One region of the Caldalkalibacillus salinus genome, then DNA from elsewhere that is predicted to be linked to it. Evidence: riboswitches for the same ligand, from Rfam matches in the RefSeq annotation. Region 1 holds a riboswitch; each other region holds the start of a gene.

The links. A riboswitch is a leader RNA that binds a small molecule or an ion and turns the genes downstream of it on or off. The one in region 1 is predicted to bind thiamine pyrophosphate.
Region 2: it holds a riboswitch for thiamine pyrophosphate, as region 1 does, so the genes downstream of both, thiE (thiamine phosphate synthase) here and thiC (phosphomethylpyrimidine synthase ThiC) in region 1, are expected to answer to the same signal.
Region 3: it holds a riboswitch for thiamine pyrophosphate, as region 1 does, so the genes downstream of both, JKM87_RS04720 (acetylornithine deacetylase) here and thiC (phosphomethylpyrimidine synthase ThiC) in region 1, are expected to answer to the same signal.

What each region holds. Positions count from the first base shown of each region.
Region 1 is NZ_JAERVL010000012.1:131,729-135,927, forward strand. Features, by position in the region: gene thiC (phosphomethylpyrimidine synthase ThiC) at 1-1,744, opposite strand, end outside; TPP riboswitch at 2,013-2,128, opposite strand; gene parC (DNA topoisomerase IV subunit A) at 2,236-4,199, opposite strand, start outside.
Region 2 is NZ_JAERVL010000025.1:52,327-56,525, forward strand. Features, by position in the region: gene thiO (glycine oxidase ThiO) at 1-1,090, opposite strand, end outside; gene JKM87_RS14280 (thiazole synthase) at 1,111-1,896, opposite strand; gene thiS (sulfur carrier protein ThiS) at 1,930-2,151, opposite strand; gene thiE (thiamine phosphate synthase) at 2,135-2,770, opposite strand; TPP riboswitch at 2,923-3,030, opposite strand; gene htpX (protease HtpX) at 3,263-4,141, opposite strand.
Region 3 is NZ_JAERVL010000004.1:204,436-208,634, reverse strand. Features, by position in the region: gene JKM87_RS04730 (ECF transporter S component) at 1-225, opposite strand, end outside; gene tenA (thiaminase II) at 277-969, opposite strand; gene JKM87_RS04720 (acetylornithine deacetylase) at 998-2,287, opposite strand; TPP riboswitch at 2,508-2,609, opposite strand; gene JKM87_RS04715 (hypothetical protein) at 2,804-3,748, opposite strand; gene JKM87_RS04710 (aminotransferase A) at 3,870-4,199, opposite strand, start outside.

The DNA.
Region 1 (4,199 bases):
TTGAACCTTCCTGGACAAACGCTTTTGCTTTCTCTTTCATGCCTTCCTCGATCACTTGCTCTTCGCTCATCCCTTTTTCACTTGCGAGTGCTCTAATATCATGAGAGATCCGCATTGAACAAAATTTGGGCCCACACATGGAACAGAAATGTGCTGTTTTAGCCCCTTCTGATGGCAGCGTTTCGTCATGATACTCCCGTGCTCGCTCAGGATCCAACGACAGATTAAACTGATCCTTCCACCTGAATTCAAAACGCGCCTTGGAAACAGCATCATCCCTTTTTTGAGCATGTGGGTGACCCTTCGCAAGATCTGCTGCATGCGCCGCAATTTTATAAGTGATGACCCCTTCACGTACATCATCTTTGTTCGGTAAACCTAGATGCTCTTTCGGTGTCACATAACATAGCATGGCTGTACCGTACCATCCGATCATTGCAGCCCCAATAGCTGAAGTGATATGATCATATCCCGGCGCAATATCCGTTGTAAGAGGACCTAAGGTATAGAAGGGCGCTTCTTTACAAATCTCTAACTGCTTATCCATATTCTCTTTAATCAAGTGCATGGGCACATGACCAGGCCCCTCAATCATCACTTGTACGTCATGTTTCCAAGCGATGTCCGTTAACTCACCTAGCACCTCCAGCTCTGCAAATTGGGCCTCATCATTCGCATCCGCGATTGATCCTGGACGAAGCCCATCTCCTAACGAGATCGAAATATCGTACTGCTTCAATATTTCGCAAATGTCTTCAAAATGCGTGTACAGAAAGCTCTCCTCATGGTGTGCCAAACACCATTGCGCCATGATGGACCCGCCACGGGATACTATTCCTGTCGTACGCTCGGCTGTTAGCGGTATATGGCGTAGTAAAACACCAGCATGAATGGTGAAATAATCGACACCTTGTTCGGCCTGCTCAATTAAAGTATCACGATAAACCGCCCACGTTAAATCTTCAGCGACGCCATTCACCTTTTCCAAAGCCTGATATATGGGCACTGTTCCTACTGGTACAGGAGAATTGCGTATAATCCATTCCCGTGTGGTGTGAATATGCTTACCTGTAGATAAGTCCATAATGGTGTCTGTCCCCCATCGAGTGGCCCATGTCATCTTTTCAACTTCTTCCTCTATTGAGGAATGAACAGCGGAAGTGCCAATATTGGCATTAATCTTAACATGAAAATGGCGACCGATAATCATGGGTTCACTTTCAGGATGATTGACATTAGCGGGGATAATGGCTCGGCCACGGGCCACCTCCTGACGGACAAAGTCGGGATCCATTCCTTCTCTTATAGCGATAAACTCCATCTCTGGGGTGATGATGCCCTTTTTAGCGTAGTGCATTTGAGTCACATTATGTCCTGGTTTTGCCCTCAAAGACTTTTGCTTCGTTATAGGGAACCTTTCTATGTTTGGGGATGCCATTTGGTGGGGGATTAATCCATCGTCTTCAGGTTTCAAGTTTCGACCTTCATAAAATTCAACATCTCCGCGTTCGATGATCCACGTGTGACGATGGGCTGGTAATCCTTGACGAATATCAAGGTCGACGTCGGGGTCTATATACACCCCACTCGTGTCGTAAACGCGTATAGGTTCATTCTCTACCACTTCACCTGTTGTTTCTCTCGTAGGCGTCAGTTGAATCTCTCTCATGGGCACTTTAATATCTGGTCTCGAACCCACTTTATAAACCTTTTTACTGTTTTCAAACTGTGACCTAAATGTCATGGTTAATGGATCTTGGCTTGTCAAAACAAACGCTCCTTCCCCACTCCAGTCTCTACTAGAACCACCTGAAATCCCAATACTTTGCGTAAGGTAAGGCTAAGCCTGTGTCACTTAAAAGCCTCATAAGACTAATTTAAAGCATTAAAAAACGGGTCCTAAGAATAGGAACCCGATCGGTTTTAATTGGAAACTGAAATTCACGCCAAGTCTTCATGCTGTTACATGTGTACGAATAGATGTTCATTAATGTATAACGATGATTGGCTTGTGAATGGCCCAACTACTTCCCTACGCTGGTACTAACCAGATCAGGTTCTAAGGGTCGAAGAATTTAGAACGCACTCTTCTCTCAGTCCAAGCTACAGGACTCCCCTAGTAGAGTATGAAGTTTTATATTTTAATGATGCTCATGGTTAATATTACCAAACATGACGAGATGGGTCAACCTTTATACGCAACCCCACCTATCAACATACATTTTAAATATAGAGTCACGTTTGGGTTTGATCTTCTTCAGGGCTTTGAGTGTCGTTTCCATTCTTGCTCTTCCAATGGACCTCAACCTCGGTTACACGATGAGGATTCGTTTTGAGTTCTTTGATCATTCTGGTTCCTCTACGTGCTCTTGTGTGTTGAGTCAGCTCATCAAGTTTTAATCTCTTAACGGTTTGTCTGTGAGTATGCATTTTGACAGTCTCAAAATCACGTATATCATGAAACAGTATACCGTCAACCACTTCATCATCTTTAAGGTTAATGCCCTTCACACCGCCTGCTTTAACCCCCATCACACTCACTTCTTCCTCTTCAAACCACAGGGCAAAGCTCTGTTGTGTGATCAGTAAGAGCTCATGATGCCCTTGGGTACGATACACTCGTACGACTTCATCCTCACCTTTTAGCTTTATACCCACAATAGGTTTGGAGTAACGTTGCACTTTATACTCTGATAGTTTGGAACGTTTGACCATGCCTTGCTTCGTTATGAAGAGGAGCATGTCATCCGTTTGATCAAAATCTTCTACACTGTAGGCGGACAATATACGATCATCTTTATCTATCGGGATTAAATTAGAGATATGTTGCCCCATTTCTTTCCACTTGATATCTGGTAGCTCGTGGACAGGTAGGTATAGATAATGCCCTTTTGACGTAAATAGTAATAACGTATGCGTCGTATTTGATGTGAGTAAATGGCATAATTCATCCTCATCCTTCATCCCGACCTCATCTTCATTGGAGGCGGCATACGACCTCATGCTCGTGCGCTTCACATAGCCGTCACGCGTGACGGTAACCATCACATCTTCGGATGGCACCATCACTTCTAGGCTAACCTTGAGCTCTTCTATTTCCGCCTGAACCTCCGTCATCCTAGCATCTCCGTACGTATCTCTTATCTCTTCTAATTCTTTTTTAATGACTTGTACCAACTTCTTCTCACTGGCAAGGATCGCTTCGAGCTTCTTAATCTTCTTCTCTAGCTCTTTAGCTTCCTTCTGCAACTGTGTCACATCTGTGTTCGTTAAGCGGTATAACTGTAAGCTCACAATGGCTTCCGCTTGAGGTTCTGTGAATCCAAAAGAGGAAATGAGATTACGCTTAGCATCCCCTTTATCCTTAGATGCACGAATTTTAGCTATCACATCATCTAATATGGAAAGGGCGTGTATTAGGCCTTCGACAATATGGGCGCGATCCTTTGCTTTACGTAATTCGTACTGACAACGATACGTCACCACTTCTTTTTGATGCGTCACATAAGCCTCCAATAAGCCTTTGAGGTTCATAAGTTGTGGCGTTTTATTGGATATAGCCACCATGTTAAAGTTATACGTGATTTGTAGGTCGGTATTTTTATATAAGTAATTGAGTATCCCTTCTGCATCAGCGTCCTTCTTCAAATCGATGACGATTCGTAAGCCAGTACGATCTGTTTCGTCCCTCACTTCAGCAATGCCTTCTACTTTTTTATCTATTCTAAGTTCGTCAATCTTACGCACGAGATTAGCTTTGACTACCTCATACGGGATTTCCGTGATGACGATCTGTTCCCGTCCCCCACGCATGACGTCAAAGCTCGATTTTGCTCTGACGACCACTTTTCCTTTACCCGTCTCGTAAGCTTGCTTGATTCCGTCAATCCCTTGAACAATCCCGCCTGTTGGGAAGTCTGGGCCTTTTAACACTGTCATTAACTCATCAACGGATACCTCGGACTGTTCGAGGTACATGATCACCGCATCAATGACTTCAATTAAGTTGTGTGGCGGTATATCAGTGGCATACCCAGACGATATACCGGTTGAACCGTTCACAAGTAAATGCGGAAATCTAGACGGCAATACGGTAGGTTCTTGATCGGAATCATCAAAGTTCGGTGCAAAAGTCACTGTTTGTTTGTCTATGTCTCTTAAGAGTTCAGATGCTAGGGGCGATAGACGCGCTTCTGTAT
Region 2 (4,199 bases), on a different contig from region 1:
TTATATTTGTTTGTTTCCCTTCATAGAGATCAGCAACAAGGGTTGCATTACGTGGGCTTAAAAGAATCCCATTTCTATAATGGCCACTAGAGATGAGCACATTTGGTAGATGAGGTAGCGTACCGATGAGGGGATAGCCATCTTGTGTGGCCGGTCTTAATCCAGCCCATTGATGGAATGGCTCCTCTTTTTCCATATAAGGAAAAAGTCTGCGACTCCATTTCTTCAAGCGCTGAATGCCTTTCTCAGTGGTTGAAACTTCAAAACCGGCTACATCTTCTGAAGCCCCACAAACAACACTACCGATTTCTTTTGATACGACATAGCCTTGGCTAGAAAACACCATATGTCTCACCTCTGTGGCTGGCCTGTTTTGGTAAGCACAGATTTGTCCTCTAATCGGAAAAACGGGAAGTTGAACGCCAAGTGTTTTTTCATAAGAAGAAGTCCACGCCCCGGTCGCTAGAATACATCGCTCAGCGTGAAAAACCCCTTGTTGTTCTGTATGCAAGTTAACGACATCTTGGGTCACTTCACCGATCGTCACTTCACCAACATGTTCCTGAACCTGGACACCTAGCCGCAGGCACGCCTCTTTTAGCGCCTGTACATAATGTGGCGCATAGAGATGGTGCTCCTCTGGATAATACATGGCCGCCGTTGCATCGGGCGTGAGATGTGGCTCCAACGCCCTAAGCTGTGGACCTTTAACGATCTCAGCCTGTACATCCCACCCGTTTTGCCATTCTAGGCGTGTCTCAAGTCCTAGCTCATCTGCTTCATGGAACACCACATGCAAACTCCCATTTGTGTTGTATTCAAAATCCATTTGTGATACTTCTTTCACGCGACTTTGCCACTCGGGATACATTTTCAGGCTTTGGTGGGCAAGGGTGAAGAAATCATCAGGATCTTCCCCTATCTCAGAGTAGGGGGCAAGCATGCCGGCTGCGGCTCCAGTTGCTTGTCCACCACATGCTCCACGTTCCAGTATTGTGATTTGATGCCCTCTAGAGGCAAGTTCAAAGGCGATGGCTAGACCGATCACACCACCGCCTACGATGATACAGGGTTGTGTTTTGCTCATCATTAATCTATCCTCTTCCCTTACTACTTAGAGATGTGTTCTAATACACTACTGGCTGTGGCGTATTTTTTCTTAGGGATCCGTCCGGCAAGGTAGGATAGCCGTCCGGCATCAATCGCTAGTTTCATCGCCCTGGCCATCTTCACTGGGTCTTTCGCTTTGGCCACTGGGGTATTCATGAGAACGCCAGACGCCCCGAGTTCCATCGCTTGAGCTACATCGCTAGCGGAGCCCAGACCAGCATCGACAATAATCGGGACATTCGCCTCTTCGACAATGAGCTGAAGGTGATAAGGGTTTAATATCCCTAATCCTGTTCCTATCGGTGCACCACCTGGCATCACAGCTGCTGCCCCCGCTTCTTCCAGCCGTTTACATAAGACCGGGTCATCTGAGGTATACGGTAAAACAACAAATCCTTCGTTCGCTAATACCTCTGTTGCTTTTAATGTTTCAACCGGATCCGGTAGCAACGTTTTTTCATTGACACTGATTTCAATCTTAATCCAATTGGATATGCCCGATGCCTTCGCGAGTCTAGCAATACGGATCGCTTCTTCCGCATTTTTGGCTCCGCTCGTATTCGGCAAATAAGTGAAGGACATCCCCTCTAAGTGCTGCAATATGGCATCTTCTTCCGGGTCTTCCAAATTCACTCTTCTAATGGCGAAGGTCAAAATCTCTGATTCGGACGCCTTGATCGCTTCTTGTTGAATATAGGGGTTCGGATATCGACCAGTTCCAATCATGAAACGCGAGCGAAACTTTTGCCCCCCTATTTCTAGAACGTCATTTTCTAAAATGTCCATTTGTGATCCTCCTCTTGGTCGCTTCGGCTTCGTTTAGCCGCCTCCCACAAAATGTACAAGCTCAATCTTCGCACCCGGTTCTAACTGATGATCCTCCCATATGGCGCGATCAATAATTTCACCGTTCACTTCGGCTACCACGTGCGCTTCTTTCAAGCCATAATGTTGAACAAGTTCTTGAACTGTTTGTAACTCCAGCTCTATTTGTTTGCCATTCACCGTTAGTTGCATGTTTGTCTCACTCTCCTCTCGCACGTTTAATCTCCTGACTAAAGGCAGCGGCGGTGGCCTTCACGTCTTCCGCACCAACGATGGCACTGATGACACAAATACGTCGGGCACCAGCCTTAAGAACGTCCTGAACGTTATGCAGTTTGATGCCACCAATGGCAACGTAAGGCATATCAACGTGTTCAGTCACCTGCTGAACGTAATCCAAGCCAACTGGGTCTACAACATCCGCCTTACTCTTCGTCTCAAACACAGGACCAACGCCGATATAATCGGCTCCATTTTTCTTGGCTTCCTGCGCTTCTTCCAGCGCGTGTGTGGAAATACCGATGATTTTATCTGGTCCGAGTATTTTCCTTGCCTCTTGTAATGGGAGGTCATCTTGCCCAAGGTGTATCCCGTCAGCGTCTACAGCGAGCGCTATATCTATATGGTCGTTGACGATAAAGGGCACATTGTATCTAGCAGTTAATGAGCGTAGCGCCTTGGCCATATCTAGCAATTCTTTTTTAGATTTGTCTTTCTCTCTTAATTGTACAATATCAGCCCCACCAAGAATCGCTTCTTCTATCACCTGTAGATAGTCCTTTCCTTGATAAAACTGTTCTCCCGTAATGACATAGAGATGGAAATCCTGCTTCAAGGTGAATCCTCCTTCATGTGTGTGTATAAACGCTCTTAGATCAATCCCGATTATAAGTTAGTACCAAAAAAATGTTAGTTCCAAAAAATGTCTGATACAAAAAGGAAGAAAGCTTCCTGTAAGAAAGCTTCCTCTTGTTCAGCCAGTATATGGACTTACGATGAAGACTTTCCTACGCTGGTACCAACCAGATCAGGTTCTTAGGGTTGTAAAAAACACCTTTACTCTCAGCCCTGTAGGGGGCACCCCTAGTCTTGTCAATCGTCTTTTAAGTTGTGACTACATGCTAAAGGCAAAGGTCATAGCTATAAGTTTGATGATCTAACCAGCCTTATTACAAGACTTTTATACTATTTCATCTCCTATTATAACATTGCGACACAGGTTTCTCTATTGTAAAGTCTCTATGTTTTATGGTCGTTTGATGTTTATACTGATGATGTCATAAAAGGTGCAGCAGAAATCTGCTGCACCCTTTTTATACTCTAATTATTATGATTCGTGTAATCTGCGTATACGTTCATTAAGATCGGGGTGACTAGAGAATAACTGAGACATCCCTTGTTTCCCACTAATTTTAAGCGTAGCGACAGACGATTGGCTATTATCCACGGCATGAACATGACGTTGTAGCGATTGTAGCGCATGAACCATCTTATCTTTACCGGCTAGGTGTGCCCCACCCTTATCAGCATGGAACTCACGGTAGCGTGAGAAGGCCATAACGGCAATGCTGCCTAGGATAGAGAACAGGATCTGGAACACGAGCACGGCAATAAAATGGACAATGCCTTGTAACTCAGGCTTGACAAAGCGTGACGCGGCAAAGGCGGCAATTCGTGCCAAGAAGACCACGAACGTGTTGACGACCCCTTGAATAAGGGTCATCGTGATCATATCGCCGTTTTCAATGTGCGCCACCTCGTGGGCTAACACCCCTTCAACAGCGTCGGAATCCATTGATTGCAATAGCCCTCTAGAAACAGCCACGAGTGAACGATTTTTGGTAGGACCTGTGGCAAAAGCGTTGACCTCTGGAGATTCGTAAATCCCAACCTCAGGCATGACCGTTATACCAGCTTTACGTGAAAGGTCGTGTACTTTATCTACTAGGGCTCTTTCAGCGGATGAAAGATTAGCATTCGGATCTAGTACGCGCACCCCCATCGCTTTTTTAGCCATCCATCTGGATATAGCCAGTGAGACGAAAGCGCCACTAAAACCGATCACGGCACTCAAAACGAGTAATTGTTGGTATTGGATCTTGCCATTATCAATGTAGCCCGTAAACCCAATCAAATTCAATACAATCATAATGGTAGCCAATACGAGTATATTGGTTAGTATAAATAGAAAAATTCTTTTACCCACTATACATCCCCCTTTAAATTTATCCCATTCTTTATGAGCTTATATATTTTTAATTATA
Region 3 (4,199 bases), on a different contig from region 1:
AGAAGCAGCCGCCGTTTCGGCTAGAAGGGCCACCCCCGGTTTGCGTATGATTAGAAATGCTACCGTAGCTGCAATAAACCACATACCGTATATCAGTTCATCGAAGTGTAAACCGAGGGGAGACACTAAATCTGAAACGGGCCCCCAAAGCTTATAAATAATAGCAAAAACCACAGAGATAACAATGGTGACCAGGATATCTGTGAGTGTTAATCTTTTTTTCATTGTCATAACTCCTTCCCGTGTCCTAGCCGACGCGTAAAACACGTTCCATTTTTATTTTGTGACAAGCCCTTCGTTAGACACAGGCCATGTTTGTTCTTGATACGCCATATCCCAGAACATGTACTCAAACTTACTCGTGCGCACGAATATATTCTCTAAGTGGGCCAACTCTTGCTCAGGCTTCCCTTCAGTTAGAAGATTAAGCTCATCAATAAGCCAATTCGCTAGTTGACCAAACTCTTCAGAGGCATACATTTGGACCCATTCGCCATAGAACTCATGCTCACTCGCACCAGGGATCTCACTTAACGCTTTCCCTATTTCAGAGTAACTCCACATACAGGGTAAAAGAGCACAAATCAGTTCAGGTAGGGTCCCGTTTTGTGCGACTTGAAGCATGTAATGAGAGTAAGCAAGCGTCACCGCTGCCGGCTCTGCTTCCTCTAATTCCTCAGCGGTAATATCAAACTTTTTGGCATATTGACGGTGAACATCCATCTCTACATTGAGCGTAGCGTCTAGCAATTTGGCAAACTCCCCCATGGTGCGCACATCGTCAGCCTTAACCGCCCCTAAGGCAAATAGCTTGGCAAAGTCTTTAAGATATAAATAGTCTTGAATCATAAAGTATCTGAACTTCTTTACATCTAAAGTGCCCTCACCTATCTCTTGCACAAACGGATGTTGATGATTCGCTTCCCATATGGGGTGAACTTTTTGATGTAAGCGATCTGTAAATGTCATCACACATTTATCCCCTTTCATTATGTATCTATGTTTTTTTCTGGTGGCTCCAGGTGTAGATCGTTTGAACCATGACCTTGGTAAAGTGGATCAGTTGCGCAATGCTTAAACTTTCGTTAACAGAGTGTGCTTCACGCATCTCTCCAGGGCCATAGATAACCGTTGGTATACCGGCTTCTCCCAGCCATCCTCCATCCGTAACTGACGTTGACATGCCAACCTTTGGTGCTTCTCCTACAACTGACTGATGGGCAGACATGAGTGATTGCACACCGGGATGTTCGATGTCGATGTCCAATGACGGAAAAATTTCACCTTTGTCTTCAATCATAGAGGTTCCCCCCCACTCAAACGTAGGTGGATGCTCCCTGAGCCAGGGATCTGCTGCGGCGACTTGCCGTATATAGTCTTCTACTTCCTGTGCAACCTGCTGGTGTGACTCATCCGGGTAAAAGTGTACCGTCACCCACAGCTTACATTCATCTGCAATAAAGGCCGGGTGGCGTCCACCTTCTATGACAGCGGGATTAATTGTATTCGTACCGTGAGGAAAACCGGGATAAGATTTTGTCACCGCCCAGTGACGCTCCAGTTCTTGTAAGCCTTGAATGATCTTTGCCATTTTTTCAATCGCACTAGCCCCAAAAAGGCCACCACCAGCATGTATCATGTGACGCCGTGTGCCGTCGTGAAAGGTAGTTGGACTCTTAATAGTGATCCACCCGGTTATGACACCCCCTTGACCGTGAATGTTCAAATCACTCGTATCGACCACGATTGCAAAATCAGCACCATAGCCCTTGCGACAACACTCAAGCGTCCCCGCTTCTCCAACCTCTTCTCCTATAACTGATTGCAGTATGACATCGCCTGGCAATTGAATACCGTTCTGTTCTAGTAGCTTTAGCGCAAAAAGGACGCCAGCCATGCCCCCCTTCATATCAGCTGATCCTCTGCCGTAAATTCTGCCATCCTTCACCAACGGCTCAAAAGGGGAGGACGTCCACCCTTCATCATCCACTTCGGCCACGTCAATATGTCCATTGATGATTAAGCTGTGATACGTCTGTGAGTGTATGCCCTTCTTAACCCCCACCACATTTGGGTCTCCAGGATATACCTCCCACATATCGGTCTCAAAGTCCATATCTCTGAGATACTGAGCGATAAACCTTTGCGCTTCTGAAGTGTTTCTTGCAGGCGGACTAGGTGTCTCAAAGGTGATGAGTGTTTTCAGTAACTCGATAAGTTCGTCCTTCCGTGTGTCCACCTGCTGCATTAAGTGGTCTAACGTTTGCTGTTTAATTTGTATTGACACTTTGACTTATTGCCTCCTTTCCGGTCGACCTCCCTCTAATCTGACCCTAAACGTTTCAAACATATAAAAAACCACCTTCCGTAAAAGGAAAGTGGTTAACTTCTAATGTATAGACGTCACTCCGTCGATGATATCCCAATAATGCCAGTAAAAGTGTTCAAGTTTCTTTTAGTTATACACTTACACTTGAACCACTTGGCTCATTTGGGATAAACAACTACCGGTTCGACCACCACTTCCCTACGCTAGTATGATCTAGATCAGGTTCAAGGGTTAAGGCCAACGCCTCTCTCAGCTACAAAGAGCACCCCTAGCGGTAAAACGTATGTTGTTGTCTGTTTTTAATTCTTATAGACGTCGCTTCTAAATCGCATGTTAGATAAATCAAGCTTAATACATATTTATCATAAAAGGTGAAAATGTGCAAGTTGTAAAGCGATACACCATTCATATATGACATCTGAAGGAGCCGGAGATAGACGTCATTTTTACCTATCCCGTATTTTTAATAAAATATTATTGCGCCTTTTTTATAGTATCAATTCTACGATGTTCCGTTTGCTCACGTTCACGGTGTATTTTTTCACGCTCTTTATTAATCTCTCTTACCACATCGTCTACTTGGTGATAGACCTGTTCTGCTTGTTCAAGGGAATCATTTATTTTTCCGTGCACCGTCCAATCCACAATAAAACCGTCGAAAAAGTAATCGGCAAATGATAAAAATTCACCAATGTCAATATGTACATGCCCAAACTGTCTTTGGATGTCCTTGAGCTCGGACTCAAATTTTCTTAGGGCATTTTGTGCGCTGTGTATTTCACCCTTCGCCGTATCGAGATGATCATGCTTTATCGCTGTAGAGATTAATCCCCCGCCGAATAGATCAAAGGTCGACCATCCCTTCGCTTTATCCAGAGATTCTATCACATGCGAGAGCTTCGATAGGGCAGATTGTCCCGCTTGAATCGCTTCATCATATTCCTTTAATTCAGAGCTCAACTCTGCCTTTTTCTCTGAAAGTGCAAATAATTCTTCCGACCAAACCGTGGCTGTATCCTTAATCAGCGCCTCTTTTTCCTGTAATAGTGTCTCGTATGTTTGATCGACATGATGAAGTGGGGCCAGTAAAGATGAGAGTTCAATCATTTCTGATTTCATATCTTCCACCGTATGTACGGCTTCATCATACTTTAATTTTGCGGCCACCGCCTCTTGTCTTTCTTTTTCTAGACGCTCTAACTTTTTTCCAATCACCGTGTAAAGGAAGTTAGACACCGACAACCCTTCTAGCTTTTTAACATCTTCCTCTTCTTTTTCCAAGAGATGTCCTAGGCGCTTTTCCTTCTGCTCTTCTTCCTTCAATTGCGCTTCTAGTTCCCGATACATTGCCGTCCATTTTGCTTTTTGTCTTTTCTGATCTACGACCGTTTCTAACCGTTCATTCAGATCTGCCAACATGAGTGCTTCCTCCTTTCCTATTCTTAATAGTACGATACATCACGTGCCAAGTTTCAGGGGTATATTCCGTGTGCTTGATCATAATAGGTCCTTAGCCCCGATATGATCTCTATCGTTCCGCCTAAGATAGCGAATGGAGGAAACGTTGTAATCGATCAGCACCCTCTTCTAAAATGTCATCATGATAAGCATACGATATACGGACATAGCCTTCCCCGTAATTTGAAAAAGCGCTGCCTGGTACGATGGCGAGTTTCTGCTCTTCTAGTAATTGTGAGGCGAAATCAAAAGATGGTCTCTGCCACTTTTTAATAGAGGGGAATATATAGAACGCACCACTCGGTTTGACAAAGTCGATGCCCATATCCTCTAGTCGCTTGATCATATAATCTCGTCTGCGTGCATATACACGTTTCATTTCCTCTGCATCTCGTTCTCCCACGGTTAGCGC